One region of the Mycolicibacterium sp. YH-1 genome, then DNA from elsewhere that is predicted to be linked to it. Evidence: predicted binding sites of a transcription regulator. Region 1 holds the regulator's gene; each other region holds the start of a gene.
The links. Region 1 encodes LexA, which represses DNA repair genes until DNA is damaged. Its sites were predicted from a motif close to CGAACANNTGTTCG; they were not measured.
Positions count from the first base shown of each region.

Region 2: a site for LexA is predicted at 2,185-2,198, ahead of L0M16_RS16140 (HNH endonuclease signature motif containing protein). Genes of this name have one in related genera too.
Region 3: a site for LexA is predicted at 3,341-3,354, ahead of L0M16_RS28825 (HNH endonuclease signature motif containing protein). Genes of this name have one in related genera too.

Region 1 covers NZ_CP092915.1:4,182,957-4,193,462, reverse strand. Annotated here, with positions in the region: gene L0M16_RS19660 (molybdopterin guanine dinucleotide-containing S/N-oxide reductase) at 1-776, opposite strand, end outside; gene L0M16_RS19655 (acyl-CoA dehydrogenase family protein) at 883-2,055, shown strand; gene L0M16_RS19650 (LGFP repeat-containing protein) at 2,215-4,317, shown strand; gene lexA (transcriptional repressor LexA) at 4,333-5,031, opposite strand; gene L0M16_RS19640 (LysM peptidoglycan-binding domain-containing protein) at 5,240-5,686, shown strand; gene nrdR (transcriptional regulator NrdR) at 5,782-6,246, shown strand; gene L0M16_RS19630 (PhzF family protein) at 6,260-6,958, opposite strand; gene L0M16_RS19625 (alpha/beta fold hydrolase) at 7,007-8,032, opposite strand; gene L0M16_RS19620 (proteasome assembly chaperone family protein) at 8,057-9,034, opposite strand; gene L0M16_RS19615 (trypsin-like serine peptidase) at 9,196-9,990, shown strand; gene sthA (Si-specific NAD(P)(+) transhydrogenase) at 9,987-10,506, opposite strand, start outside.
Region 2 covers NZ_CP092915.1:3,449,771-3,460,276, reverse strand. Annotated here, with positions in the region: gene yaaA (peroxide stress protein YaaA) at 1-182, shown strand, start outside; gene L0M16_RS16140 (HNH endonuclease signature motif containing protein) at 638-2,176, opposite strand; gene L0M16_RS16135 (VOC family protein) at 2,349-2,762, opposite strand; gene L0M16_RS16130 (hypothetical protein) at 2,887-3,120, shown strand; gene L0M16_RS16125 (TerC family protein) at 3,296-4,333, shown strand; gene L0M16_RS16120 (amidase) at 4,395-5,855, shown strand; gene L0M16_RS16115 (DUF899 domain-containing protein) at 5,852-6,565, opposite strand; gene L0M16_RS16110 (ArsR/SmtB family transcription factor) at 6,562-7,338, opposite strand; gene L0M16_RS16105 (GAF domain-containing sensor histidine kinase) at 7,477-9,033, opposite strand; gene L0M16_RS16100 (response regulator transcription factor) at 9,142-9,501, shown strand; gene L0M16_RS16095 (response regulator) at 9,506-10,159, opposite strand; gene L0M16_RS16090 (cupin domain-containing protein) at 10,330-10,506, shown strand, end outside.
Region 3 covers NZ_CP092915.1:6,081,066-6,091,571, forward strand. Annotated here, with positions in the region: gene L0M16_RS28810 (Na+/H+ antiporter) at 1-604, shown strand, start outside; gene L0M16_RS28815 (MarR family winged helix-turn-helix transcriptional regulator) at 614-1,078, opposite strand; gene L0M16_RS28820 (MMPL family transporter) at 1,218-3,239, shown strand; gene L0M16_RS28825 (HNH endonuclease signature motif containing protein) at 3,359-4,744, shown strand; gene L0M16_RS28830 (cytochrome P450) at 4,845-6,050, shown strand; gene L0M16_RS28835 (ferredoxin) at 6,070-6,258, shown strand; gene L0M16_RS28840 (hypothetical protein) at 6,221-6,952, opposite strand; gene L0M16_RS28845 (helix-turn-helix transcriptional regulator) at 7,206-9,809, shown strand; gene L0M16_RS28850 (Ig-like domain-containing protein) at 9,814-10,506, opposite strand, start outside.

The DNA of each region.
Region 1 (10,506 bases):
AACTCACGGTCGGCCAGGGACTCGGTGGCAAGCACGTGCGCGAGCGCGAGCATGATCGCCACGTCGGTGCCGGGTCTCGGCGCCAGCCATTCGCAGTCACCCTCGACGTCGTCGCGCAGGGGTGAGATCGACACGATCTGGCCGCCGCGATCACGCAGGCGGCGCAGGGCATCCCGGGTCGGGTGGGCGGTGGTGCCGCCGTGGTTGATGCCGGTGTTCTTCAGGGCGATGCCTCCGAAGCACACCATCAGATCGGTGTGTTCGGCGATGACGTTCCAGTCGGTGGACCGCTTGAACAGGTCGTCATGGGTGCCGACGACGCGCGGCATGATCACCCCGGTGGCACCGAGGCTGTAGGAGTGTCGCGAGAAGCTGTAGCCGCCCAGCAGATTCAGGAAGCGGTGAACCTGGCTCTGTGCGTGATGGAACCGCCCTGCACTGGCCCAGCCGTACGAGCCGCCATAGATGGCCTCGTTGCCGTGCGCGCCGACCACGCGGCGCAGTTCGTCGGCCAGCAGCTCGGTCAGCTCGTCCCACGACACGGCGACGAACTCCTCGGTGCCGCGTAGATCGGTGGGCCCGGGTCCGTTCTCCAGCCAGCCGCGGCGCACGGCGGGCCCAGTCACCCGCGAGCGGTGCCGCAGGGACCCGGGCAGGTTCCCCAACAGGGGAGAGGGATCGGCATCGCCTGCCATCGGCCGAACCGAGGTGATCTCGCCGTCGGTGACGTCGGCGGTGAACGCGCCCCAGTGCGTGAGACTCGAACCGGAGACCATGCCGATGATCTTAGGGGCCGCGACAACGGTACCGCGGGTATCAACCATCCGGTTGGGTGGGATAGGGTTGTGGGCAAAATCCAGCCCGTCGATCCGGAGGTCCTTCATGGCCGCGTCCAGCCAGGTGATCAAGTTCGAGCGCACTCTCTTTGAGCCCGAGCACGAACTGTTCCGTGACGCATTTCGTGCCTTCCTGGAGCGCCACGTCGCCCCGTTCCACGAACAGTGGGAGAAGGACAAGATCGTCGACCGCGGTATCTGGCTCGAGGCGGGCAAGCAGGGCTTCCTCGGCATGTCCGTGCCCGAGGAGTACGGCGGCGGCGGAAACCCGGACTTCCGCTACAACGTCGTCATCACCGAGGAGACCACCGTCGGCCGTTACAGCGGTCTGGGCTTCGCGCTGCACAACGACGTCGTCGCGCCGTACCTGCTGCGGCTGGCCACCGAGGAGCAGAAGCAGCGTTGGCTGCCAGGCTTCTGCTCGGGTGAGCTGATCACCGCGATCGCGATGACCGAACCGGGCACCGGAAGCGACCTGCAGGGCATCAAGTCCCGTGCGGTCAAGCAGGAGGACGGCAGCTGGATCCTGAACGGTGCCAAGACGTTCATCACCAACGGTGTCCACGCCGACCTGGTCATCGTCGTGGCCTGCACTGACCCCGACAAGGGCGCGCTGGGCTTCTCGCTGCTGGTCGTCGAACGCGGCATGGAGGGCTTCGAGCGCGGCCGCCACCTCGACAAGATCGGCCTGGACGCCCAGGACACCGCCGAGCTGTCGTTCGTCGATGTGAGGGTGCCCGCCGAGAACCTGCTGGGCGAAGAGGGATCGGGCTTCGTCTACCTGATGCAGAACCTGCCCCAGGAGCGCATCAGCATCGCCGTGGTGGCCGCCGCGGGCATGGCGGAGGTGCTTGAGCAGACGCTGCAGTACACCAAGGAACGCAAGGCGTTCGGCAAGCCGATCGGCAGCTTCCAGAACACCCGTTTCACGCTCGCCGAGCTGTCCACCGAGGCCACCGTCGTCCGGATGATGGTCGACCAGTTCATTGAGCTGCACCTCGAGGAGAAGCTGACCGTCGAACAGGCCGCGATGGCCAAGTGGTTCTCCACCGAGGCTCAGGTCCGCCTCAACGACCGCTGCCTGCAACTGCACGGTGGGTACGGCTACATGCGCGAGTATCCGGTGGCACGGGCCTTCCTGGACTCCCGGATCCAGACGATCTACGGCGGCACGACCGAGATCATGAAGGAGATCATCGGCCGTAGCCTCGGCGTCTGATGGCCCGAAATCGACGCGCGAGGGGCCCGCAGTCGCCGTGTGGGTGACGCGACACTTACACGCCACGGCCTGGATATCCCTCAAGATTGACGTCGCCTGACGCAAGGTTGACGGACGCGACACTTGCAGAGAACCCTCAGTGTGTCGCGGGGAGGAACGATGACTGGGCTGCAAAACCTGCTGGGCAGGTTCGTGGGGCGCTCGAGTGTGGCGCTCGTATTGGTTGCTGCTGTCGTGGCGTTTGCCCCGATGGCGCCGATCGCGTGGGCGACGCCCGAGGGTGACGCCGACGCCGCGATCACACAGGTCTGGGATGCCAACGGTGGTGACACCGGCACCTTGGGTCCCAAGGACGGTGGCGTCTATGCCGTCGGGGCTGGCTTCGGACAGAACTTTGCCGGCGGGCGGATCTTCTTCACCCCGGAGACCGGTGCGCGCATCATGCAGGGCGCGATTCTGGACAAGTATCTGGCGCTCGGCGGGCCCGCTGAGAGTGATCTGGGCTTCCCGAACATCGATGAGGGTGCGGGCCGGGCGCCCGACAGCCGCAACACGACGTTCAGCGCGGTCGACAAGCCGGTCATCTTCTTCACCCCCGACACCGGTGCCAGGGTGGTCCGTGGCGCCATCAACGCGGCGTGGGACGCGCTTGGTGGATCAGCGGGTGTTCTCGGTGTGCCGACGGAGGACGAGGTCTACCGCGGTGAGGTGGTGTCTCAGAAGTTCACCGGTGGCGAGCTGTCGTGGAACCGGAGCACCAAGACCTTCACGACCACCCCGCCGGAGCTGGCCGATCAGCTCAAGGGTCTCGAGATCCCGGGTGATGCGACGTCGGAGATCAATGCGGCGCGCCGCGCCGCGGGTGGGCCGCTTGGCCCACTCGGCGCTCCCGACGGACCGCCGCAACCGGTTGGCGACGGCAACCTGGTGCAGGCGTTCAGCGGCGGCAAGATCTTCTACAGCCCCGCCCACGGCGCCGATGTGATCACTGGCCAGCTGCTGGAGAAGTACGAGAGCGTGGGCGGGCCGACGGGTGACCTCGGCTTCCCGATCGCCTCCGAGGCCGATGGTGGTCTCGCCCCCGCCAGCCGGATCGCGAAGTTCGCCGCCCCCGACGAACCGGTGATCTTCTGGACGCCGGACTTCGGCGCGGTGATCGTGCGCGGCGCGATGAACGCGGCCTGGGCCAAACTCGGCGGCGCGACCGGCGATCTCGGTGCGCCGACCGCCGATCAGGCCGAGAACGGCGATGTGATCACCCAGAAGTTCGCCAACGGGGCGATCACGTTCGACCGTGCGAGCAACGAGTTCTCCACCGAGCCGCCGAATCTGGCCAACGCGCTCGCGGGTCTCGCGGTGCCCGGTCAGGACGCCCCGAGGGCACCCCAGGCCACCGGGCCGGTAGGCGATGACGGCGGGAAGCCGTGGTATCAGAAGTGGTGGTGGGCGCTCGCCCTCATACCCGTTCTCGTACTGGTGGGTGCCGTGGTCGTCGCGGTGATCTTGAACCGGCGGCGCGGTGAGGACCGCGCACCGATGGACCGCTTCGACGAGTACGACGACTATGACGACGACGATCGTGACGTTCATGATCACGATGACGACGACGAGGGCAGTGACTTCGCGTCCGGCCCGATGCCGTCGGCGGGCCCGACACCGGCCAGCCAGCAGCAGCCCTATGTTCCGTTGAGCGCGTGGGCGATGCCGAAGGACGACGAGGGCGGTGACGCCGCGACGCCTGCCGCGTCCGTGCCGCCGGAGGTTCCCGCCGCACGTTCGTTGGACGGTGGATTCTCCCTCGATCAGGACGCGATCGACACGAAGCCCAACCTCATTGTGAGCGTCGTCGAGGAGCGCGACTCCACCGACGAGGCGGCCATGGAGGACTCGGAGGCGTCGGAGGTCTGGGCGGACACCGAGGCCGTCGACGATGACGTCGAGGCCGCGGACGCCGCTGAGGCCGTCGATCCCGCAGCGGTGGATCATCCAGACGAGGCTCGCCCAGAGGAGGTCGAGGCCGTTAGCGGCCCGCCTAGCGGTCGCCACGCGGCCATACAGCTCGATGAGCCCGCGCCGGCTCAGACGTCGTTGCGGCTGGCCTCCGATGAGGGTGATGGTGCCCCTGCCGGATATCCGATCAAGGCCGACACCAAGACGGGTCTGTACTGGCTACCCGGTTCGGAGCAGTACGACCGAGTGAAGGCCGAGGTCTGGTTCGCCAGTGAGGAATTCGCTCTGACGAACGGCTTCGTCAGAGGCTGACGCGGCCGGCCGCCGTCACACCTTGCGGAGAACGGTGACGACCTTGCCCAGGATGGCCGCGTCGTTACCGGGGATCGGGTCGAACACCGGGTTGTGCGGCATCAGCCAGACCTGTCCCCGGGTGCGCTTGAACGTCTTGACCGTCGCCTCGCCGTCGATCATGGCGGCCACGATGTCGCCGTTGTCGGCCACATTCTGCTGACGCACGACCACCCAGTCGCCGTCGCAGATCGCGGCGTCGATCATCGACTCGCCGACGACCTTGAGAAGGAACAGCGATCCCTCGCCGACGAGTTCGCGCGGCAGCGGGAAGACGTCCTCCACCGCCTCTTCGGCGAGGATCGGACCACCCGCGGCGATCCGGCCGAGGACGGGTACGAAGGTGGGCTCGGGCAGCGTGTCCGACCCGGCGACGTCGGTGGTCACGATCGGAGTCACCATGTCGTCGGAACCGCGCACGTCCACCGCGCGGGGCCGGTTGGCGTCGCGCCGCAGGAAGCCCTTGCGCTCCAACGTGCGCAGTTGGTGTGCGACCGATGACGTCGAGGTCAGGCCGACGGCATCACCGATCTCTCGGATGCTCGGTGGATATCCCCTTGTGGTGACCGAATTGCGGATGACCTCGAGGATGGTGCGCTGACGTTCGGTCAGCGCGGCGTCACGGCGCACAGGTGTGTCGTCGCTTCCGTCTCGTGTGTCGCTGCTGTCACTCATGGTGGCGAATCTAGTCCTGTCAATCCCGATAATCAAACATGTGTTCGACGCGTGTCGGGAGCGGCGCGTGACGGCCGGAACTTGTCGGTGGGCGCCGATATCGTTTGCAACAGTTCGATCACATGTTCTATTCATCGAACACCTGAGCGATTATATTTCGAACACACAAGCGAACACACGCTCCGGCGCTTCACCGAAAGGCTCGAAGATGACCATCATCACCAGGGAGAACCCGACCGATCTCATCGCTCGCCCGGTGCGGCGACGCCCCGACGCGTCGCGGGGTCCGCAACGCCGTCGGCCGGCCGCGGAGCCGCTGCGGTACCGCGGCACCGGCGTTCTGATGTCGCGGGCTTCGCACCGACGCAAGCCCATCACACCGGTCACGACAGTGCTGCTGGCGCTGATGGCAGCTGGCATCACGGTGTGGCTCGGACTCGTGGCCCAGTTCGGCGCCCCGCCCGAGGTGCCCCAGCCCGTGCCGGGCCAACTGGCCGTCGTCCAGGTGCAAATGGGGGAGTCGCTGCAGCAGCTTGCTCGTCGCGTGGCCCCCGATGCGCCCACCGGTGCGGTCGTTGATCAGATCCGTGAGCTCAACGAATTGGATTCCGCCGCGGTCGATGCCGGGCAGACGCTCATCGCCCCCGTGGGCTGACGTGCGCCGTGCGCCGTGAACCCTGCGTCCGTGCGACGGTACGCTCGTATGCGACCGGGTTGCCCGGACTGGCCATAGGCGGCGAAGGAGCGGTGATGCACTGTCCGTTCTGCCGTCACCCTGACTCCAGAGTGGTCGACTCCCGTGAGGCCGATGAGGGGCAGGCCATCCGCCGCCGCCGCTCGTGCCCGGAGTGCGGCAAGCGTTTCACCACCGTCGAGACCGCCGTGTTGGCGGTCGTCAAGCGCAGCGGGGTCACCGAACCGTTCAGTCGGGAGAAGGTGATCAAGGGCGTCCGCCGGGCCTGCCAGGGCCGACAGGTCGACGACGATGCGCTGAACCTCCTGGCTCAGCAGGTCGAGGACGCCGTCCGCGCCGCCGGATCACCCGAGGTTGCCAGTAACGAGGTCGGGCTGGCGATTCTGGGCCCACTACGAGACCTCGACGAGGTGGCCTATCTGCGGTTCGCCTCGGTGTACCGGTCGTTCTCCTCGGCCGATGACTTCGAACGCGAGATCGAGGCGCTGCGCGCGCACCGCAAGGTCGCCCCTTCCAGCTGACCGGGCGAGCGGGTCAGTCGATCTGCCTGGTGCCGTCGTCGACGACCCGGCCTGCGACCTTCACCCAGCCCTGTGCGTCCCACGACGTGCGAATGTGTGAACCCTTGCCCTGCGTGATAGAGAGATCGCGACTCAGGTAGTCCGTCATGCGCACGGCCGCCGAACCGGTGGCCTCGTCCTCGGGAATGCCGAAGTGGCTGGCGAACATCCGCGACCGGATGGCGCCGGCGGCCCGATCGCTCCACGACCACACGTAGTGCTCGACGTCCTCGGCGTAGTCATCTGGATCGGCGGCCAGTACCTCGTCGATCGATGACATTTCGTAGATAAGGAACTCCGGTGCCCACTCCGCGCGTGCGGTGATCGTGGTGAACTCACCGTCGGGCGCAGACTGGTGCTCGACCTGCACCACCCCGGCGGGCACCTGCAGCGTTTTGACCGGCGTCCCGCGGTTGCGCAGCCACCAACCCGCTCCCACGGTCGGATGCCCCGCGAACGGAAGCTCGGTCGTCGGGGTGAAGATGTGCGCTATGGCGGTGGTGGCTCCTGGTGCCGGCAGTCCGACGAAAATGGTTTCGCTGTAACCCAATTGCGCGGCTACGCGCTGGCGGTCGGAGGGGGGAACTTGGTCGGCGTCAACCACGCCAAGGGGATTGCCGTGATTGCCGTCGGAGTCGGTGAAGACGCGCAACACGGTCACGTCGATAGCCATCTGCCGATGCTACGTCGTCGGGCGGCCCAACTGGGCGGCTCTGCGACCTCAGGTGGCGCTGCGCTCGTCGGTGTCCATCGCGTCCAGCACCGCGGCCCGGGTGCCGGTGGGACCGGTCAAGTCGGCCTCGGTGACACCGGTGCGCAGCAGGTTCCGAAGTGCTTCCTGGTCGTGTGTCGCGGGGGCTGTCGAGTCGATGAACGTCTCCACGAGCGCAACGAAGCGGTCCGGATCGTCGTGGAACGGGAAGTGGCCTGAGCCCTCGAAGATCTCGAGTTGTGAGCCCGGCATCGCCGCGTGCGCCATGCGGCCGTGACTCACTGGGATCACCGAGTCCTTTGATCCCCAGATCAGTTGAACGGGAACGGATTCGGTCAAATAACATCGGTCGAGCATGGTGACCACCTGTCCCCGCCAGTCCACCACCGCACGCAGCGTGCGGGCAAAGGCGGATGACGCCGTCGGCTCGGGCAGGTCGGCCAGGATGCGCAGCATGTTGGGGATGTCGCGGCCGACACCGGTCTTGCCGAACAGGGCGCCGCCCACTCGGCCGACCAGCTGCAGAGCGGGCAGCACCATGGGCAGGCGCAGCGCCGCTAGGGCCTCGCTGCCCATCGGGAGGGACGCGATGCGCAGTGCGACGTTGACGTCCTTGGTCACGCCGCCCGCGCCAACGAGGATGAGTCGGTCCACCAATTGTGGGAACTGATAGGCGAATTGCATGGCGACCCCGCCGCCCAACGAGTGACCGACCACTGTCACTCGCTCGATGTCGAGGACACTGAGCAGGTCGCGCATGCCGTTGGCGTAGGCGGCGACCGAGTAGTCGGCGCGCGGTTTGTCCGACTTCCCGTGACCCAGCAGGTCGGGCGCGATGACGGTGAACCGCTGCGCGAGCTTGGTCTGGACCGTGGTCCATGTCGTGGAGTTGTCGCCGATGCCGTGAATCAGCAGGATCGGGGGGCCTGACCCGGCCACTCGGAAGGCGCGGCGGTACCCGTGGATGGTGCGGTACTCCAACGTCGGGACGATTTCACGCACGGGTCGTAGGTTGGGCTTCTGGTCCGTCGTCATCCGCCAACTCCGTCGTCGGGCCCGTCAGGGCGATGCAGGTCCGCCGTGCCCGTCGGTGGGCTCGTCACCGGCCTGCTCGGCGAGGAAGCGTTCGAATTCCGCGCCCAGTTCATCGCCGCTCGGCAGATCTTCGTCCCGGGCCAGCAATGACCGGTTCTCCTGAGCAGCGACGAAAGCATCGTACTGGTGCTCCAGGGCAGAAACCACTTGAGCGACCTCGGTGCTGGCCTCGACCTGCTCGGCGATCTTGGTGTGCACCTCCGCGCTCGCCTGTCCGAGTGCCGCGAGCGGTATCTGCAGCGCAGCCGCCCTACTGACCTCGGCCAACAGTGCCTCGGCCGCGGGCGGGTAGTCCGTTTGCGCCAGGTAGTGCGGTACGTGCACGGTGAAACCCAGGGCTTCGTGCCCGTGCTGCGACATCCGGTACTCGAGCAGATTCGACACGCTCGCGGGAACCTGAACCTCACCGACCCACGGCTGGTGCTCGGCGATCAGTTCCTTGTCGGTGGCGTGCGCGGTCATGGTGACCGGGCGGGTGTGCGGCACGGCCATCGGGATGGTGCCCAGCCCGATGACCTTGCGGACGCCGAGACGTTCTGCCAGCAGCCGAACCGCCGCGATGAACCGTTCCCATTTCAGATCGGGCTCCATGCCCGCCAACAGCAGAAACGGCGTGCCCACGCTGTCGTGCAGGGCGTAGAGATTCAGCACGGGATCTTCGTAGTGGGTGAAGTGATCGGTCTTGAACGTCATCAGTGGTCGCCGCGACCGGTAGTCCAGCAGGTCGTCGATGGCGAACGACGCGACGAGCTCGGTGTCGAGAGTGTCCGTCAGGTGGGCGGCGGCCAACCGGATGGCGTGACCTGCGTCCGAGAAGCCCTCGAGGGCGTGAATCATCACAGGCCCCCGGCCGTCGGGCAGCGACAATTGTGGTGCGGGGAACTCCAGCTCGTACATCCCGTTCTGTTCGGGCTGATACTGCTGTTCCGGGTTGTCGGCCATCGCCTTGCCTCCTCACCACGGGTCATCGACGGTCGGACCGCCACACTCCGTGATCTCTAGTGTCCCGCACGTTGGGGTGCCTGCCATCGCAGGCCCACCCTTCGTTATGAACGCGACAGTGTGCTGGGCGAATTCCTAGGTACTTCGGGCAGGATCGTCAGATGAGGATTCGGATGCTTGCGCTGGCCGCCCTGGTGGCGCTGGCGCCGGGGTGCTCGGACCGGGCGGCCCCGCGACCAGTCGGAGTCGCCGCGGCCGAGGCGGGCGCTGCCCAGGCGGCCGTGACCGAGGCCAGCGCGACGTCCGTCGAACCGGACCGACGCATCGGTGCCGTGTTCCTCGGCAACCAGACGCTGCACACGTGCTCGGGTTCGGTGCTCGACTCCAAGGACGGTGATCTGATCATCACCGCGGCGCACTGCATATCCGACGGGATCGACGCCTACTTCGTACCTGGTTTCTCCGATGACGCGGACCCTGAGGACTTCTGGCACATTGACGCGGTCTACCTCGACCCTCGCTGGGTGTCCGATCAGGACCCGGTGGCGGACTATGCCATCGCCCGAGTGAGCAGGGACAGCGGTGATTCGGTCGAGTCGGCAGCAGGTGGAGGTTTCGCGCTCGGTTCTGCGCCTCACCAGGGCATGGCGATCACGTTGACCGGCTACGCGCTGGGCATCGGGGGAGGACCGGTCGGGTGCAGTACCACCACCACGGCGACCGAACGGGGATTCCCCGCGCTGCCCTGCACGGGGCTGTCCGACGGCACGAGTGGCTCGCCCTGGGTGTCGGGCGCGACGATCGCGGGTCTGACCGGCGGTTTGGACGGTGGTGGCTGCGACGAGGCGGTGTCATACTCGGCACCCTTCGGACCTGCTGTGGTGCACCTGTTGGAACGCGCCGAGGCGGGCGGGGAGGGTGACGACGCCCCGACGATGCTCGACGACGGCTGCTAGGTGCGGAACTGACTCAGTGCCCTGAGCTTGTTCATCACGTCCAGTGCGGCGACCTTGTAGGCCTCTGAGAACGTCGGATAGTTGATGACGGCGTCGACCAGGTACTCGACGGTGCCGCCGCAGCCCATCACGGCCTGGCCGATGTGCACCAGTTCGGTCGCTGCCGTACCGAAGATGTGCACGCCCAGGATGCGCAGGTCCTCGGTCGAGACGAGCAGTTTGAGCATGCCGTAGGAGTCACCGGCGATCTGGCCGCGGGCGAGTTCGCGGTAGCGCGACACCCCCACCTCATAGGGGATGGAGTCCTTGGTCAGTTCCACCTCGGTGGCGCCGACGTAGGAGACCTCCGGAATGGAGTAGATGCCGATCGGCTGCAGTTCGGTCATGCCCTTACACGGCTCGCCGAACGCGTGATACGCCGCGAGACGGCCCTGATCCATTGAGGTGGCGGCCAGCGCGGGGAAGCCGATGACGTCGCCGACGGCGTAGATGTGGTCGACCTTGGTCTGGTAGTTC
Region 2 (10,506 bases), 730 kb from region 1:
CCGACGGAAGCCGCGTCGTGGTGAGCCACTTCAACAAGGCCCACAAGGGGCGGTTGGCGCGTGCACTCGTCAGCTCCAGGTCCGAGCCCGACGATGCGGCGAAGGTGGCGGCGGTGGCCAAACGCGCAGGCATGCAGGTGGAACGCAGCGGCAACGCGCTAACGGTCGTGATTACCGGTTAGTGCAGCGTCGCAGGGAGACTCGCGCCTAGGTGCACGGAATCCCGTGCGGACCGCCAATCCAGTGACCGGGCGGGGACTGCCAGGGGCACCACTTCTTGACCTGTCCGGGCGAGCCCCAATTGACCCCCGGATCCCAGTCAACCCAGTCTCCCGGGCCCGGAATCCATGGAATGTCCGGACCCCAACCGGGATCAGCCTGTGCCAAGCCTGTTCCGAGTCCAATGGAGGCAGCGCCAAGCGCACCGGCGATCATTGCTGTCGCCGCGGTTCTCCTCAAATTCACCTTTGGTCTCCTTCCTGCTCGTCGCCGCTGCCTCCGAGACAAGACAGGGTGTTGACGCGCGGTACCAGGAAGCCGGTATGTCGTCGTTGTGCTGGACGGCAGACCAACGTTCACGACCCGTGCGTCCAGAATACGCCTCTGCCCGTGGCGTAAAAGCGCAGATCACGACTGGTCAGAAGGGTGGTGCCGCGCCAGCGGGCTGACACTGCGGGTCGGTTTCGTTGAGCCGGCGTTCATCGTCGATGCGATGTGCACGGGCACGGGCTCGGGAGGTGCCGCGTCGGGGCATGGTGAGCCCGCTACCCGGGGCCGTTGCGTGCGGCGTCATGCGCGTGATGCTGGCGGCGACGGGTGCGGTCGGGGCGCACAGTTCGGGGAACAGCACGCTGCTGCCCGGGCAGGTGCGGTAGGTCTGACCGTCAGGCACGGTCCAGATGACGGCGCCGTCGGGGTCTTGGCGGTCGTGCCAGCCGCCTTGACCGCTCCAGAAGGTTTTGAGCAGGTGGTGTTTTCGGCACAGGCACTTCAGGTTCGATGCACACGTGGGCCCGACAGGGTACGGAATCGTGTGGTCGAGGTCGCAGGCAGTGGCCGGTTCGTCGCAGCCCGGGAACCGGCACGTCAGGTCGCGGCAGCGCACGAAGTCCGCCAGTGCCATCGACGGCACGTAACGGGGTTCCGGAGGTGCGGTCCCGGGGTGCAGGACGTGTTTGATCGCGGCGGTCAGGGCCAGGCGGCGGATGATTGGGCCGGCCAGAACGGGCCCGTCGATCATCACTCCGGGTGCGGTGGCCGCCAACTCGCCGGGGTCAGTGTCGGTGAGCGCCTCAGCCAGGGTCAGTTCGCGCACAGGCTTGTCGAACATGCGCGGCTGCTCGCCGTCGAGAGCGGCGTCCTGGCGCGCTGTCACGTCACCCTGGTCGGTGAGGGTGTCGTCGCGGGTGATGACGTAGACCACTGCCGAACTGCGGACCGGTGCGGCGGCGGCGCAGTCGGGGTCATCGCACAGGCAGGTCAGCCGATCCGCTCCGGTGGCCAGTGCACCGAGGGCGTCGGCGCGACGCTGATCGAGGGTGCGGGGGTCCCGCCCGCACACGGTGTCGGCCAGCCCATCGAGACGCCGGCCCAGTGCCTTGGCATCGTGGGCGAACAGCTCGCCCCACAGTGTCGCGATACCGGAGGCGTCATCGACGTCGATGTCGACACCGCGGGAGCGCGCCCGTGTCTGCGTGCGGCGCAGCGCATGCGGGTCGTGGCGGTCGACGAACACGTCGATCGCGTCCACCGTCCTTTCCTTCGACATCGGCGGCCAGTCGGTCAGCGCGTCAGCCAGATCGGCGTCAACGGCACGCAAGGCGTCGGCATCCTTGATCAGGGCAGTACGCCACACCGCGGTGGACACCAGCTGGTAGGACAGCTGGCCCTGGGAGAAGGCCGCCGCGACCCTCGGCAGCCGGTCGCGCAGCGATGTCGCGACCAGCAGTTGATTCGACGCCGCCGCGGAGGTGATCTGTTGGGCGGCACCGATCTCGGCGCAGACCGCTCCCCAGTTGTCCAAGTACCACTGTTCCCGCGAGGCGGAGTCGTCGGCGGACTGGCGGACGTCGAGTATCGCCACCATGGCGCTCAGGCGCCGTGCACAGGCCGCGGACTCGACCCGCGCCCACGCTGCCACGGCCTCACCACCAGAGGCCCGGGTTGCGACTGACACGAATTCATCGAACACATATTCGAAAATAGTCGCAGTGCGGGACACGCGCCAGCACCGAAATCGGCATCTGTGGATGAAAACGCCGCTGTGGATAACTCGGTGATCAACCGCCGAGAATGTCAGAGCCCCATGCTAATTGGCCCGAGCGCCGGTCCCCGGCATCGAACGCGACTCAGAGCGTCCCGAACAGTTCGATCGAGTTACCGTCGGGATCGGCGATGAACATCCAGCCCATCCCGGGGACCGGTTCGAACTCGGTGGGCGGTTCCACGACCTGATAGCCCGCCGCCTCGATCTTTGCGGCCGTCTCGCGCAGGTTGGTCACCCCGATGGTGAGGTAGCGCATCCCCGCCTGAGCCTTACCGCCACCGGGCATCACCGGTTGCGCAGGGGGCGTGTTGTAGGTGACCAGCTTGATCACGCTCGCCCCCAACGCATATCGCCGTTGCCGTCCGTCGGCGAACTCAATCTCACCCTGCAACTCGAGGCCGAGGAAGTCCTCGTAGAACGCGACCATCGGGTCGAGGTCGGTCGTGACGAGTCCGATCTCTACGGTCGGTGTCAGCAGGTCAAGGTTCACGGTCACCTCTTCGGTATCGCGGGTCATGGGGGCGTGCCGTTCGGAGCCTAGCCACTGTTGTCGCCCCCGAACCCGGACACGCAGGCAATATATGGGGACCATTCAGCTGACGCTTACGACGGGAGATCGCGTGGAAACGTTCTGGCGCTACCTACGCGTACAGGCGTTCGTCTTCGTGTGTGGCATCGTCGGTCCGATCTTCCTGATCGTCTACTTCGCCACCCAGCCCGATCCGACCATCAAGTGGATGTACTGGGCGGGCCTGTTCATCACGGCGCTCGACGTGTTCATCGCGCTGGGGCTCACATCAGCGGCCAGTCGCGGCAACCCGAAACCCTCCAGGTCAGAGCCATCGGAGCAGTAGCCAATGCTGCCCGAATTTCACCACGACCGAGTTCCTCTGACAGACTGATCGCTGAGGGGAGTATTCCTTCGCCGCGGTGTCGTCATCACGTTGTCCACCTTTGGACAGCCGGTGCCGTGGGCCGCATTCTGCGGCGGCAGAGACCTCAGCCGTGTTTGACGACCGGAGGAAGCTCTTGAACGTTACCCAGATCGAATGGATCGTCACGCTTGGCGTGACGCTCGCAGTGCTGCTATTCGACATCATCTTCATCGCTCGCAGGCCTCACGAACCCACATTCCGTGAGTGCGCGATAGCGCTGACGTTCTATGTCGGTCTTGCAGTGCTGTTCGGGATATGGGTCTGGTACTTCCACGGCAGTCAGTTCGGGGTGGAGTTCTTCGCCGGCTGGCTCACCGAGTACAGCCTCTCGGTGGACAACCTGTTCATCTTCCTGATCATCATGGCGAGCTTCAACGTGCCCAGGAAGTTCCAGCAGCAGGCGCTGCTGATCGGCATCATCCTGGCGCTGATCTTCCGCGGCATCTTCATCGCGCTGGGCGCGGTCGCGATCAACCAGTTCTCCTGGATCTTCTACGCATTCGGCGCGTTCCTGGTGTACACCGCAATCAAGCTGGCCCGCGACACCGAACACGATGACGACGCCGAGAACGGTGTGATTCGGTTCGCCCGCAAGCATCTGACGCTCACCGACAAGTGGGATGGGCTCAAGATGTGGATCAAGGAGGATGGCAAGCGTCTGATGACGCCCATGTTCCTGGTGATCGTGGCGTTGGGCACCACCGATCTGCTGTTCGCGCTGGACTCGATTCCCGCCATCTACGGGCTCACCCAGGAGCCCTACATCGTGTTCACCGCGAACGTGTTCGCGTTGATGGGTCTGCGCCAGCTGTACTTCCTGCTGGGCGATCTGCTCAAGCGGCTGGTCTACCTGTCGCAGGGGCTCGCCTTCATCCTGTTCTTCATCGGCGTGAAGCTGATCCTGCACGCGTTGCACGAGAACGAGCTGCCGTTCATCAATGGCGGCGAGCATGTGCCGGTCCCCGAGATCCCGACGCTGGCCAGCCTGGGCGTCATCGTCGTGACCCTGGTGATCACCACCGTTGCCAGCCTCTACAAGACACGAGTGATCGACAAGAAGAACGGTGCCTCCAAGGTGTCCCCGGCCCCCGCCGCCGAGACCTCGGCGGATACACCGGATCGGCCCGCCTAACTGACGCCGGCCAACGGCATCGACTTGCCGTTGGCCGGGGCAGGCCCCAGGATCTGGGGCAATGGATCAGAACTCGGCCGTCGAATTGTCGGCCATCGATGCGATCGACCAGGCCTCGCTCGTCGCGGCTGGTGAGTTGGGGGCGGCGGATCTGCTCGACGCGGCGATCCTGCGCGTCGAGGCGACCCGCTCCCTCAATGCCGTCATCACCGACCTGTTCGAGCGGGGTCGCGCACAGGCGACTGCGCTCGACGAGTCCGGGGTGCTTCGGCACGCGGCAGCGGGGCCGGTGGCCGGGGTGCCGTTCCTGCTCAAGGATCTCGGGGCGTCGCTCGCTGGCGCCCCCGAGGCGATGGGCTCGCGGGCGTTGCGATCCCACGTGGCAGGCGAGTCCGCGTGGATCGTGGACCGCTACCTGGACGCTGGTCTGGTGGTGTTCGGCAAGACCAACACGCCGGAGTGGGGAAACCACTGCACCACCGAACCCTCCCTGTTCGGGCCGACGGTCAACCCGTGGTCACCGGATGTCAGCCCCGGCGGGTCCAGTGGCGGTTCTGCGGCTGCGGTCGCCGCCGGTGTCGTGCCCGCGGCCTCCGGTGGTGACGGCACCGGCTCGATCCGTGTGCCTGCCTCATGCTGCGGGCTCGTCGGACTCAAGCCGCGCCGGGGCCGAACATCGTTCGCGCCGGGCGGCGGCCACGGGCTCGAGGGGCTCGTCAACGAGCATGTGCTGACGCGGACGGTGCGCGACAGTGCCGCGTTGTTGGATGTCGTGACCGGGTCTGCACCTGGCGATCCCTACACGGCACCGCTGCCGCGGTCACCGTTCCTGCAGGCGATGTCGGAAACCCCTGCGCCACAGCGGATTCTGACCACAACCGGATCGCCATTCCCGGGGTCGCCGACCCATCCGGAAGTCATCGCCGCGGTCGAGTCGGTGGCCGCGACGCTGAGCGATCTTGGGCACCACGTCGCGTCCGGTGCGCCGACAATCGATCCGGACGTGGTGGCCGACGCGATTGCGGTGCTGCACACCGTCAGCAATGCCGAACTGCATGCCCTCGCCACCGGGCACCTCGGTCGCGAACCCCGCGAGGACGAGTTCGAGGCCAGCACGTGGGTGATGGTGCGCGAGGGCTTCGAGACAAGCGGTGTGGCATACGCCAGGGCGATCCACGCCGTGCATGACCAGACGCGACGCTTCGTCGCAGGCATGTCTGGGCATGACGTGCTGCTGGTGCCAACGTTGCTCACGTTGGTACCGCCATATGCGCTCCTCGATCAGCCGCGTGGAACCACCAGGGGGTTCTTCGACGTGGAGTTCGCCACGACGGGCTGGACCGCGCTCGCCAACGTCACCGGTTGGGCCGCGATCTCGCTACCGCTCGGGATGAGCGCGACGGGGCTGCCGATCGGCGTGCAGTTGATGGCGCCCGACGAGACGATCCTGCTTCAGCTCGCCCGCCAGCTCGAGCAGGCGTCGCCGTGGATCGATCGACGCCCTCCGGGATGGCTCGCCTAGTCGACGTGCGCGTTGATCTGTGCCAGCCACCCCTGCGCCACAGGCAGGTCCGTGCCGTACTCGTCGTGCCAGTTCAACCACTCGTACGGCGGCGTCTGCGGATAACCCTCGGGTGAGTCCTCCCAGTTCTCCTGGCGACCGAGCGCGGTGATGTCGAGATAGCTCCACGTGCTACCCATGGCCTCGTCACCACGGTTGTCCACGAAGTACGTCCGGAACACGTCCTCGCCATCGCGAATGAAGGCGTTGTGCCCGTGAAAGTCCTTGACCCCGAAGTCAGTGTCGAAGTCGTCGGTGAGGGTGAACCACGGCATCTGCCAACCCATTCGATCCTTCAGCGCTGCGATAGCCGCTTGGGGCGCCCGCGATGCGTAGACCAGCGTCGTGTCCCGCGCATTCAGATGGCCGAGGTTCCCGACATGGTCGGCGACCATGGAACAGCCCCGACAGGCGTGCTCCGGCCAGCCGAACACTCCCGGTTCGAAGAATGCCCGGTAGACGATCAACTGTCGTCGGCCATCGAACAGGTCCAGCAGGCCCACCCGGCCCCGCGGCCCCTCGAACGCGTAGGGCTTCTCCACCCGAACCCAGGGCATCCGGCGGCGTTGAGCAGCCAACGCGTCACGCGCCCTGGTCATTTCCTTCTCCCCCACCAGCAGGTCCTGGCGCGCGGCGTCCCACTCCTGCGGCGAGACGATCGCCGGCTTCACCGCTCCTCCAACCCCGACTTGAGACCGGCGAGCTTGCGCGGCCAACCCTGCGAGATCAGGCCCCGCACCATGCTGTCTGGACCGAAATCGTCGTGAATCACGGTGAGCTTCACCTGATCACCCTCCTGCTCAAGGTCGAAGGACACCCTCGAGCGTCGCTCGGCAGCGAGTTCGGCGATGGTCGCCTCCGTCAGGCTCGGTGCGATCTCGCGGATCTCGGGCACGAAGGTGTGGAAGGTGAATGCCAGCCGGCGGTAGGGGTCTGACTCGAGGATCACCTGTTCGGGATGCTCGATCCGCACTCCCCCCTCGACCCACGCGTAGGTGGAACCCTTCGTCCAGTCCGACTCGATCGCGTGGCCCATGTAGTTTCGCGAGAACACGGGGTCGGTGATCGCCCGCCAGAGTCTCTCGGGCGTGGTCTTGATGTAGGTCGTGTACACGAATTCCGCAGTGTCGCTCATCTTCTCTGTCTCCAATGCCGTCTTCAGGTCGGCCAGTGCCTTTACCCGCGGCTGGTCGTATTGATTGATCCACCGATCGGCGATGGCGTTGATCGGCTCGGCGTTGAGGTAGTGCAGCTTCTCCCGGCCCCGCCACGTCGTCGTGACCAGGTTGGCGCCTTCCAGCACCGCCAGATGCTTGCTCACCGATTGCCGGGCCATCGCCAGGCCAGTGCACAACTCCCGCAGGCTCTGACCGCCGCGGACGTTGAGGCTGTCCAGCAGACGGCGCCGGCTGGGATCTGCCAACGCCTTGAAGACCTCGTCCATCCGCGTCGTTCGCTTCCTTACATGCAGCCGGTTGGCTGCATATCTACCTTATGCAGCCGATCGGCTGCATGTCAATGGGTGGCACTCGTCGGCCGGATTTCCCAGTTGGATGCGTGCGCCGACGCTGGGATGTCAGCGCTAGCCCGCAGCGCCGTCAATCTGATTGGCGGGAACTGGGATTCGTGCCGTCACCGTGGTTCCCGAACCCGCGGCGCTCACCACGTCGAGCTGCCCGGACACCGCCTCCACCCTGTCCCTGAGCCCGATGAGGCCGCTGCCCCCGCCCGAGGTGGCACCGCCAACACCGTCGTCGGACACCTCAAGTCGCAGGTCGTCGCCGTCGAAGCCGATGCGAACCGTCACCTCGGTGGCGTCGGCATGCTTGACGACGTTGGTGAGGGCCTCCGCGATCACGTAGTAGCCCGCCACCTCGATGGATTCGGGCAGCCTTCGATCCACCGCGAGATTGAGTCGGACGGGCACCGTGGACCGGCGCGCCAAGGTCTTGACGGCCGGGCCAAGCCCGCCCTTGGAAAGGATGGCGGGGTGAATGCCGCGCGAGAGGTCCTGCAGCTCGGTGTACAGGTCGGCCATGCCGTTGACCAGGTTGTCGATCTGCTTGCGCACTGTGACCTGATCGTCGGGGACCGAGGCCTCCAACGCGCGTAGTCCGAGACCGAGCGAGACGATGCGCTGCTGCGCGCCGTCGTGCAGGTCCCGTTCAATGCCCCTGCGAGCCTGATCGGCGGCAGCGACGATACGCGCCCGCGACGCCTGCAGCTCGGCTCGCGTCTCCGCGTTGTTGATGGCCGTACCCACCAGATCGGCGAAATCGCCGATACGGGCCTCGGTTTCGGCCGGAAGCGCATCCGAGTGGGCGGAGCCGACGATGAGGGCGCACCTCGGCTCACCGTTGACGTTGACGGGGCAGCCCACCCCGGAACGCAGCCCAAGTCCCCTCAGCCTGGTGGCGATGGAACCCTCGACGTCGGTGTAATCGTCGATCCGGGCCGATAACCCGGTTCGGAGCACCCGGCCCGTGATGCTGTCGCCATCGAGTGAAAGCCGTTCTCCGACCGAGAGCTTCGGCTTTCCCGGTGCGTCGTGCGCCGCGAGGACCACACACTGGTCCCCCGGCTCGAACCTGGTCAGGGTGACCTGCTCGACACCCAGTCCCCTGGCCAGTTCGTTGACCGCAACCGGATACACAGCCGATGGATCGGCACCTCCTGCGACAAGTGTGGCCACCCGGCGCAGCGCCGCCTGCTGGCGGGCGAGGGCATCGGCTTCGCGACGACGCTCCTCGGACTCGGTCGCGCGCAGCCGAGCCTGGCCCGCCAGAACGTTCACAAGCAGCGCCAGCGGCAGGAAGATGAACAGCGCGGGCGCCAGGCTGTCGCTGCCCTCCAGGTGGAAGTACGCATAGACCGCAGCACTCGCCAGGGACGTCGCCAACGCCAGTCCGAAGTTCCACCCCGCCGAGACCACCAACACGCCGAGCAGGAACACCGCGCCGAACGCGTTCTCCGGCGCCACCCGCTTGAGTTGGAGGACCAGAATCACCTCGGCGACGATGAAACCGACCGCGACGAGGATGCCCCAGCCCAGGGGCCGCGCGGTGGGGCTCAACACGAGGGCAAGCAGCCGGCTGCGAAACGAGCGCCGGCTGTCGTCGGTTACCGGTCGCTCTGTCATCCAACGGGATGCTAGTGGGTCGGCTCCAGTGGGAGTTCCAGCTAGCCTCAATGACGCCGGATCAAACAGCTGGGAGACTCGTTCCATGTGGTTTCCGGGACGTCAAACGTGCGCTGCCTGATCGTCGATGACAGCGCCAACTTCCGCGATGCCGCGAGCAAGATGCTCGAGCGTGCGGGGATCGAGGTCGTCGGTATGGCGAGCAATGGGGCCGACGCCCTGACCCGATTCCGGCAACTGAGCCCCGATGTCACGCTGGTCGACGTCGACCTCGGCGTGGAGAGCGGATTCGACCTCGTCGTCCAGTTGTGTCAGGCCACCACGCCGTCGCCGTCGGTGATCCTCATCTCGACGCATTCCGAGCAGGATTTCCTCGACATGATCGCGGCTAGCCCGGCGATTGGCTTCCTGCCCAAGTTCGCGCTCTCTCCCGACGCCATTCGCGACCTGGTGGCCACGCGCGGGTAGCTGCCTAGAGCGAGTCGAGATACATGATCACGGCGCGCACGCGCCGATGGTCATTGCCCGTCTCCGGCAGGTCAAGTTTGGTCAGAATGCTGCGGACGTGCTTCTCGACCGTTCCCTCGGTCACCCAGATCCGACGACCGATTCCGGCATTGGACAACCCCTCCGCCATCAGCACGAGGACCTCGCGTTCCCGGGTACTCAGTGCGGCCAGGGGGTCGTCTCTGCGCCGCGCCGACACCAGCTCGGCCACCAGCGCCGGATCCACCACGGATGCACCGTTGGCGATACGCCCGACTGTCTCGATGAAGTCGGCGACGTCGGTGACGCGCGTCTTCAGCAGGTAGCCAATCGAGTGGCCCCCGGCGAGCAGCTCCATTGCGTGCTCGACGTCGACGTGAGCCGACAGCACCAGAATGGCGATGTCCGGCCACTCCTCGCGGATCGCCCGCGCCGCGTCGAGGCCCTCGGTGCTGTGCGTCGGCGGCATCCGGATATCAACAAGGACCAGCCCGGGCTGGGTCTCTCGGACCAGATCGAGAAGTTGAGCCCCGTCACCGGCCTGACCCACCACATCGAAACCCGACCGCTGCAGAAGACTCGTCACACCCTCACGAAGCAGGACGTCGTCATCGGCGACAACCACGCGTACGGCATTCACCACGCGATTCTCTCATCGCAACCGCGGAGCTACCTGCTAGCCGGTAGGCCGAATGGAGGGAAAACCTCCATGGGCATGGCGGACAGCCCCGTCGACACCTGGCCGGCGAGAGAGAAGTGTCATCCACACCAGATCACCGAAGGCCCTTCGACCCCGCCGAGGAGCACGACATGACCCTCTCGCTCGCACGCAACACTCACTCCGCCTCCCTGCTCGACGGCGAGGTCGTCGAGGAGTCCGAACTGGGCTCCATGCGCCGCGTGACCGCCGACAACCTTCCGATCCTCAAGAACCTGTCGATCAAGCGGGTGCTCCTCAACCCCGGCGCGATGCGCACACCGCACTGG
Region 3 (10,506 bases), 1.9 Mb from region 1:
GAGGGAACCGAGGCCGACATCGGCGCAGGTGTTCATCGTCGCGTGGGCTGGCATGCGCGGCGTGGTGTCACTGGCCGCGGCGTTCGCGGTGCCGATGACGACGCTCTCCGGTGACGCGTTCCCCGGTCGGCCCCAGCTCGTCTTCCTGACGTTCGTCGTCGTGGTCGGCACGCTGCTGCTGCATGGGCTGACACTGCCGTGGTTCATCAAGGTGCTCGACGTGCCGAGCGATGACAGCGCACGCGATGCGCTCGAGGCCGCGGCGGCACAGACCAGGGCCACACAGGCGGCGTCACGACGGCTCGACGAGCTGCTCGCGGAGGACAGGCCAGGGGTGATCATCCACGAGCACACGCCCAAGATCCTTCGGGCGTGGAACGAGCGGCGCAGCGACGCCGCGTGGGAGGAGCTGGGCCGCGGCGACGACGAGATCGGCGAGAGCCCGGCGGCCACGTTCCGCAGGCTTCGCCTGGCGATGCTGGCGGCCGAGCGTGAGTCGTTCATCTCCCAGCGCGACGAGGGCTCGATCGATGACGAGGTGTTGCGTGCGCTGCTGCGGGGCCTGGATCTGGAGGAGGCCGCGCTCAATCGCGACCGTGAGTAGGCCGAGACTTCAGTCCTGACCGACCACGGTCGGCATCTCGGCACGGTATGCCCGCATGCCTGCCACCAGCGCCCCGAAGGTGCGGTGGGCGGCACGCAGGTCCTCATCGGGCAAATCCGCGAGTGCGGCGTGGGTGTGCTCACCGAGCCGGGCGAAGAACTCGCGGGCAACGTCCCAACCGTGGTCGCCGTAGCGCAGGATCACCTTGCGTCGGTCGGTGGGATCCATCTCTCGTCGGAGGTGCCCGTTCTCGGCCATCCGCTCCACCAGGTAGGTGATCGCGGCCCCCGACAACCCCATGTTCTTGCGAAGGTCGCCCGCTGTCATCCGAACCCCCGAGTGCTCGGCGATCATAACGAACAGCAATGCCCGAAATTCGTTGGCGGACACATTATTACGTACCGCGAAGGCACGCGATATCCAATCGGACTCCGATGTGAGTTCTCGGAGGTCGGCCGAGATGACACGTTCCATTCGGAGTCGCTCATCTCCTGGCGGCCCTGATTCCGGCATTGCGCTTGCGGTTCCTTTGGCAGAGTTGGCTTTCCAACATATTCCGCTGATTCAACCACCGAACCTTGATCCTTTGTTTGAATACTGAAAGATTGAATCGATGTCCTCACGCCTGCACGGCCTGATCGCCCTCGTGGTTCTGCTCGTATCGGTGGCGACCCTGGTTCTGCTCGGCGGATCCGACACCGATTCAACGTCGCCAGTAGCCGTACCAGCGAACTCCGAATCGGCCCGGGCGGATAGCACACGCCCAGAGTTCCCTCAGGGCGACGCAGTTCCAGCAATCTTGGTCGTCACGCGGCCCGACGGTGCCGCACTGTCGCCGGCCGACCTCGCCGCCACCGATGCGGCGCGCGCCCGGGTCCTGGCCGCGGGTGACGCCGATGGCGCGCCGCCCGTCGTGGTCTCCCAGGACGGACAGTCCGCGGTCGCGACGATCCCGCTTCGGGGAGAACTCTCGGGCTTCGCCCTGAACGACGCCGTCACATCACTGCGGGCGGCGGCAGCAGACGGTCTGCCATCGGATCTGCGCACCGAGGTCACCGGCGGACCGGCGTTCGGCGCCGATATCGCGAACTCGTTCAGCGGCGCCAACATCACCCTGCTCGCCGTGACCGCAGCGGTGGTCGCGCTACTGCTCATCATCACCTACCGATCGCCCGTGCTGTGGCTGGTGCCGCTGTTGGTGATCGCACTGGCTGACCGCGTCGGATCGGTGATCGGTGCGGCGATCGCCACCGGGGTGGGGACGACTCCCGACGGCTCGACGTCGGGTATCACCAGCGTCCTGGTGTTCGGCGCGGGCACCAATTACGCGCTGCTGCTCATCTCCCGCTACCGGGAGGAACTCGGGCGAGAGAGCGATCACCGTGCGGCCCTCGCGACGGCGCGGCGTCATGCCGGACCCGCCATCATCGCCAGTAACGCGACGGTGGTGCTTGCGCTTCTCACCCTGCTGCTGGCGTCCTCGCCGAGCACCCGCAGCCTCGGCGTGCAGGCCGCAGCGGGTCTGGTGGTCGCGGCGGTTTTCGTGCTCCTGGTGCTGCCGCCGGCGCTCGCGCTCTTCGGTAAGCGCTTGTTCTGGCCGTTCGTGCCGGAGGTCGGCGCTGAACCCCTGACGACGACGGGCTTCTGGCACCGCATCGCCGACGGCGTGGCACGGCGGCCAGGCCAAGTCGCCGGTGTGTCGATCGCCGCGCTCGCACTGCTGTGCACCGGCCTGATCGGCACCCCGATCGGGTTGTCGCAGACCGAACAGTTTCGCGTGCAGGCCGAATCGGTCACGGGGTACCAGACGCTGGCCGCGCACTTCCCCAGTGGCCTGACCGATCCCACCCGCGTCGTCGCGGCGACCGCCTCAGACGACGCGATCCGCCAGGCCATCGTCTCAACTCCCGGCGTGGTGTCGGCCCAGCCCTCGGGGCAGTCACCATCAGGCCTCACGCAGTGGTCGGTGGTGCTCGATGCCGCACCGGGATCGGATGAGGCCTTCGACACCATCGACTCGCTGCGGGCCTCGGTGCACGACGTCGACGGCGAGGCACTCGTCGGTGGGTCCGACGCGTCGGCCCGGGACGCGCGAGCCTCGGCGGAGCGCGACTTGCGCGTCGTGGTGCCCGCGATCCTGGTGGTCGTGCTGGTGGTGCTGTATGTGCTGCTGCGCGCGGCGCTGGCCCCGCTGGTACTGGTTGCGGTCACCGTGCTCAGCGCGCTCGCCGCGCTCGGCCTCGGCGGCTGGGTCAGCGTGCACGCCTTCGGATTTCCCGCGCTGGACAACACGACACCGTTGTACGCGTTCCTGTTTCTGGTGGCCCTCGGTGTCGACTACACCATCTTCCTGGTCACCCGGGCCCGCGAGGAGACCCCCGAGCACGGCACCCGCGATGGCATCGTGCGCGCCGTGTCGGCCACTGGCGCGGTGATCACGAGCGCGGGAATCGTTCTGGCAGCAGTGTTCTGCGTTCTCGGCGTGCTGCCGCTCATCGTGCTGACCCAGATCGGCATCATCGTTGGTCTCGGCATCCTGCTGGACACCTTCGTGGTCCGAACCGTGATCATCCCCGCACTGTTCACGTTGATCGGTCCACGAATCTGGTGGCCCGCGCTGCGTCCAGACCGCTAGCGCCGGCTGAGTCGTCATCATCTTCACGTTCGACGAATTAGCGAAAACTCGTCTGCCCCTTTGGTTTCACGTGTCACAAATCTGAGATTCCCGTCGGTCATCGCACGTATGTTCGAGGTATGTCATCGGGTCCCGTCGCCACCGCCGTGCAGGCGCTGCGCGCCGCCCGCGACACAGTCGCGGCCCTCGACCTCGACGCCCTGACCCACCCGGAACTCCTCGAACTGCTCGATTACCTCGAACACGACGCCCGCCGGGCACCAGTTGCCGAGTACCGCATCCTCAACCGACTCGCCACCGAGGCCAACCCCGTCGAACTCGGCGACACCACACTGCGAAAGCTGGTGGCCTTCCGGCTGCGGATCAGCGTCAACGAGGCCAGCAAGCGCATCGACACCGCCGCCGACCTCGCGCCGCGGCGCACCCTGACCGGCCAACCCCTGCCACCCGTTTTGGAGAACACCGCCGCCGCTCAGGCCCGCGGCCAGATCAACACCGAACACATCGCGATCATCCGCAAGTTCTTCGCCGACCTACCCGAGCACATCGACACCCAGACCCGCACCGACGCCGAGACCGACCTGGTGCGTGTGGCCGCCAAACAGAGCCCCGAGGGTCTGCGCAGTGCCACTGCTCTGCTGCTCGCGCTGCTACACCCCGACGGCGACTACACCGACGCCCAACGCGACCGCCGCCGCGGCATCTCGATCGGCAACCAGGGCGGTGACGGGCTGAGCCGTATCAGCGGACACCTCACCCCCGAACTGCGCGCCACTCTCGAACCGATCCTCGCCAAATGGGGCAAGCCCGGGATGTGCAACCCCAACGACCTCACACCCACCATCGACGGCGAACCCACCGACGCCGCCATCGACAGCGATGACCGCACCCAATACCAACGCAACCACGACGCCCTACTCGCCATGGGCCGCAACCTGCTGTGCTCAGGACAGCTCGGTCAGCACCACGGGCTACCGACCACCATCATCGTCACCACCACCCTGCAACAGCTCGAATCCGGGACCGGGCACGCCATCACCGCCGGCGGCACCCGACTACCCATGGCCGACGTCATCGCACAGGCATCCCACGCCTTCCACTACCTCGCGGTGTTCGACCAACACACCGAAGCGGCCCTCTACCTCGGGCGCACCCGACGCTGCGCCACCGGCGCACAACGCATCGTGCTCTACGCAAAAGACCGTGGCTGCACCCGACCCGGCTGCACAGCCTCGGGCTACACATGCCAGGCCCACCACGCCGTCGCGGACTGGAAGAACGGCGGCCAGACCAACATCGACGACCTCACCCTGGCCTGCGGACCCGACAACCGTCTCATCGAGCTAACCGAGTGGAGCACCCGAAAACGCAAAGACGGCCGCACCGAATGGATCCCACCACCACACCTGGACACCGGCCAAACCAGAGTCAACGACCTGCACCACCCCGAACGCATGCTGCACCCACCCGAGGACAACCCCGACCAAGATGACGACCCCGTCTAGCCGATGCCAACGTGGGCACGGAATACACCGTTCGACGGAGTCGCGCGGCGCTGACCGCGGTCTTCACCGGGCGGTCGGCGGCGTCGGTACCGTCGAGAGCATGACCCAGACGACCCCACCGCCCCCGGTGCACATGCGGCGCAACGGCTTCGACCCGATACCTGAACTCGGTGAGATCCGCATCCGCGAGGGCGTCACGAAGGTCGTCAACTCCTTTGGCATGCAGGTCTACCTCGTCACCCGCCACGAGGACGTCAAGGCAGTGCTGTCAGATCACGTGCACTTCTCCAACACGCGCCCGCCGGGATTCGTCCTGCCCGGCGCACCCGACACCCCGGTGGAGGACCAGGAGGCCCAACGCGCGGGAAACCTGCTGGGGCTCGACCCGCCCGAGCACCAACGGCTGCGCCGGATGCTCACCTCCGAGTTCACCATCCGTCGCATCAAGCGACTGGAACCGCGGATCACCGAGATCGTCGAGGATCACCTCGACGCGATGGAGGCCGCGGGATCGCCCGGGGATCTGGTCGAGTCGTTCGCCCTGCCCATCCCGTCGCTGGTGATCTGCGAACTGCTCGGCGTGCCCTACGCCGACCGTGATGACTTCCAGAAACGCGCCAATCGCCAGCTCGACCTGTCGTTGCCCGTGCAGGATCGGATCGACACGCAGCGTGAGGCCCGCGACTACATGCACACGCTGGTCTCCAGCGCCCGCCGCAGTCCGGGCGAGGACATCCTGGGCATGCTGGTCCGTGACCACGGCGATGAGCTGACGGACAACGAACTCGTCGGCATCGCGGGTCTGCTGCTGTTGGCTGGGCACGAGACCACGTCGAACATGCTCGGGTTGGGCACCCTGGCGCTGCTGCGCCACCCCGACCAGCTCGCGGCGGTGCGCGACGACCCGGATGCGGTCGGCCCCGCAATCGAGGAACTTCTGCGCTGGCTGTCCATCGTGCAGACCTCGATTCCTCGGATCACCACGGCCGACGTCGAGGTGGGCGGCGTACCGATCCCGGCACACCAGCTGGTCTTCGCATCGCTGCCGGCAGGCAACCGAGATCCCGAATTCATCGATGCGCCAGACATTCTCGATGTCAGCCGCGGCGCACCCGGACATCTCGCCTTCGGCCACGGCGTGCACCACTGCCTCGGCGCACCCCTGGCGCGCATGGAGATGCGGATCGCGTGGCCCGCACTGTTTCGCCGGTTCCCCAACCTGGCGCTGGCAGACGACTTCGAGAACGTCGAGTTCCGCGAGTTCCACTTCATTTACGGACTACGTTCGTTGTTGGTCAGCTGGTGATTGAGGTGGTGATGTGGTGATGAAGCTGAGCGCCGATCGGGACGACTGCATCGCGTCGGGCAACTGCGTGATGATCTCGGATGTGTTGTTCGATCAGGACGACGACGGCGTGGTGATCGTCCTTGCGGAGGATGTGCCCGAGGCCGAGCAGGACCGGGCCCGCGAGGCGGTCAGGACCTGTCCAGCTTCGGTGCTGCACGTGGACTGACGTCGTCGTGATCGTCGTGCCAGTGCAGGTCGATGACGCCTGCCCGGACCAGCGCGAGCAGGCTCACCACCAACACCCACACCGGGAACGCCAACGTCACCCACGTGCTGAAGTCACTGCCGACCAACAGGGCCACGGCGACGGCATAGGTGCCGGCGACCAGCCACGTCGGCATCAGCCTCGTCCTCAGCCAGATCGTGGCGAGCGAGATCATGAACACCGCGCCCATCCGCAGGGCATAGGTATTGCTCAGCGTGGTCACCAGTTCCCGGCCGAACGCCGCCATCCCATCGTGGACGCCTTCATCGCCCATGAGCCGGCTGCTATCCACAAGCGCCACCCCGACAGCCGTCGAGACGAACATCATCGCCAGGAACAGCAGCCCACTCCCGAGGAACACCGTCGCGAAGAACTTGTCCTCGTACTTGCCGAGTCCGTCACGAATCACACCGAGGAACCACAGAAAGGCGATACCCGCCAACGGCATGAGCAGTGCGGCGATCCGGAGTCTGGTGCTCGAGCCGTCGACCCACTGCGAACCCCGCTCACCACCCTCGGGCAGCGAGGTGCGGATCAGCACCAGGGCGGCACCGAAGAGGAGCGCGAACAACACGCCCGCCAACGCCGCCGCGCGGGGCGTCGAGAGCTTGCGGACGTGACGCTGCGCGGCGTGTTCGGTCCTGTGATCGGTCACCGTCTCATGGTGACAGAGCGATGACTCGTTCATGCGCGAAGGAGTCCTCAAGACGACAACTCGTTAGCCAGAGTTGCCGGGGGCGCCGCCCTGTCCGGTCGCGCCCTTTTGGCCGAAATCCTCGAGCGAGAGGGGAAACAACGAGCGCGTGGCCTACCGCCAACGCGACGGGCTGACCCCGACCCGGGTTGAGCACCAACCAGGCGACGTGGATAACCACCACCGATCAGCCGCGGGCCATACGATCAGCAACGTGAATGCTGGGTGGCCGCTAACCGGCCGAGACGTGGAACTGCGCAGCGTAGTCGACACCGTCCTCGGCGATGCGCACCGCGGCGTCCTGATCGCGGGCAACGCCGGCGTGGGCAAGACGCGCCTGGCCCGCGAAGCAGCCACCGACCTGGCCGCACGGGGCTGGGCCGTACGGCGCGTCGCCGGAACCTCGGCCGGTCGCGCGATCGTCATGGGGCCGTTCGCGAGGTGGACCACTTCCGCAGGCACGTCCAGATCGGCTCAACTGGCCGAGGTCGTCAACGGGCTGAAGAGCGAAGCGGGCGGCGCGCCCTTGCTGGTGGTCGCCGACGACGTGCAGTGGCTCGACGAGCTGTCAGCCCTCGTCCTGCACCAACTCGTCGTGCACGAACTCGCCAACGTCATACTGACCTTGCGCAGCGGCGAGTCCGCGTCGGACACGGTGTTCGCGATGTGGAAGGACGACCACCTGTTCCGGTTGGATCTGCGACCGCTCATCCGACCGGAATCGGATCGCCTCGTGCAACGCGCGTTGACCGGACGGGTACCCGCCGACTTCCTCGACCGCGTTTGGCGGCTGACCGCGGGCAACGCCCTGTTCCTGCGCCACCTCGTCGAGCAGGAACAGACCTCGCAGCGGTTGACGGCGGACGGTGACGCCTGGCGGTGGGTCAGCGGCCCGGTGGCGACGCCGTCCCTGGTGGACCTCGTAAAACTCCAAATCGGTGACGTACCAACCGAACTGCGAGACGTCGTCGACCTGGTCGCCGTCGCAGAGCCCATCGAGTGGTCCTGTTTGAGCACGCTCGTCGAGTCGGAACTCGTCGAGGCTGCCGCCGAGCGCGGCCTGATCGAAGTCACCCCCGACGGCGCGATCATCCGGGCCGGCCATCCGCTCTACACCGAGGTCCGCTGGGAGGAGTGCGGCCCCGTCCGTCTGCGCAAGCTTCGCGGCGTTGTCGTGAAGGCCATGCTGGCGCAACGAACCGGGCGGCCGGCCGATCCGCTGCGGCTCGGGACGCTCTGGCTGGATTCCGATCTCGATCCCGATCCCGATGTCTTCGCGGCGGCAGCCCAATGCGCCTGCGCACGACTGGATCTCGCATCCGCCGAGCGACTGGCACGCGCAGCATTGGCCGCCGACCCCAACGACGACGCGCGAATGCTGCTCGCCTACGTGCTGCACCTCAGCGGCGACGGACTCGAGGTGGAAGCGCTCCTCAGCAACGTCGAGACGAGCTATCCGACAACGGGATTCGTCAACGCGGCCACCCTGCGCGCCGCCAACCGGCTGTGGGTCCTGCGTGAGCCGGTAGAAGCTCGCGACATCGTCGAACGGGCCCTTGGGAACAGCCAGGGCGACATCTCCCACGTGCTGCGTGTCTTCCATGCATTCCAGGAGGCCATGGCCGGCCAGCCCGCAGCGGCCCGTCGGGACGTCGAGGCCTCCGACCTCAGCCGGCTCGACCCGTTCGGGCAGGTGATGGGTCGCTGCGCCGAGACGTTGGCCGCCGGCGACATGGGACATGTGCGAGACGCCAGCGCGTCCGCCGCGGCCGGCTACGCCGTCATCGAGCAGGCACCCCAGGATTCGATCCACGAGTTGGGGCTCGCCGAACTGCACGCCCACGCCCAACTCCTGGCGGGATACCTCGACGCGGCTGCCGCGACCGCAGATTTGCACTACGTGAGGTGCGCCGACGTACCGGGTTTGACCAGAGCGATGGCCCTGGCCATGGTCGGCGCTACCGCGCTCGGATGCGGAGAGCTCCCTAGGGCGCTCCACCACCTGGACGCGGGCGGAGCCGAAGCGGACGACAGCGACATCAACGGTACGTTCTACCGGTTTCGGGTCACCCACGTCGAGACGCTGGCGCGGGCGGGACGGGTGCGCGCCGCCGTCGCCCTCCTCGACTCGACGACCGCTGGCCGCCACGCCGCGTACGAGTACGTAGACCCCGCCTACCAATTGGCGAGGGCCTGGGTGGCAGCGGCCCGAGGGCGGATCGACGAAGCACGCAACATCTGCTGTCGCGCAGCTGAACTCGCGCGCGAGCGGGGCCAGTGGGCGAGAGAAGTGCTCTGCCTGCAGACCGCCGTGCAGTTCGGCTTCACCGCCGCCGAGGAGCGGCTGACCGCGCTCACCGGACTCGTAGAGGGCCCGCGGGCACAGCTGGCCACCCGCTACGCCGCGGCGTTGGCGGCTGCAGACGGAGTGGCGCTGGACGCCTCGTCGGTGGAGTACGAACTGATGGGCGACCGGCTCGTCGCTGCCGACGCCGCCGCGCAGGCAGCCGCCACGCATCGTCACGCCGGCCGCCGAGGCAGCGCGTTGACGGCGAACTCGCGCGCGCAGCAATTGGCCAGGCAGTGCGGCGGCGCCGACAGCCCCGCACTCCATTCGTCCCGCATTACGCTACCGCTCACCCAACGCGAACATGAGATCGCTCTCCTGGTGGCCGCGGGCATGACGAACCGCGAGATCGCCACCGCGACGTCGCTCTCCGTCCGCACCGTGGAAGGTCACGTGTTCCGCGCGACCGTCAAGGCGGGGGTCAGCGGGCGGTCGGAGTTGTCGGCGCTGATCAGCGCCGACAACCCGTGACGGGTCAGTCCGGCGGCGCGATGACTGTCACGGTGACGGTGGCGTCGTTGCCTGAGAAGCCCTTGCTGTCCCACACCCGATACGAGAAGGTGTACACGCCGGTCTGCCCCGCAGGTGGCGTGTACACGATCGTGTCGCCTTCCAGCCTGAGGATGCCGTCCGCGAGATTGTTCGTCGCCGAGTTCACGCCCACCGAATCCCCGTCGGGATCGGAGTCGTTGGCGAGCACGTGGATGGTGATTGGCGTGTCTCGGGTGGTCGTGACGCTGTCGGGGTTGGCGACCGGCGCATGGTTGATGTTGATGTGGACGGTGCCCGTGTTGCTGATGGCGCCCTCCGAATCCCTCACGGTGTAGGTGAAGCTGTCGGTGGACGCAGGCCCTCCGGTCTGCCGGTACGTCACGCTGCCGTTGGGGTTGAGCGTGGCAATGCCATGAGCGGGTTGCGTGATCTCGACGCTGGACCCGACGATGGTCGAATTGCCCTCTGCATCAGTGTCGTTGAGGAAAGTCCGGATGCTTCTCGTACCACCCGTGTTGACCTCGAGGGTGTCATCGACCGCGACGGGAGCGTCGTTCACGGGGGCGATGCTCACCGTGACGGTGGCGGTATCGCTGAGCGCACCCAAGTCGTCCCTCACGGTGTAGGTGAAGCTGTCGGACGTCACCTCGTCGCCGTTGGACTGATAGGTGACGGT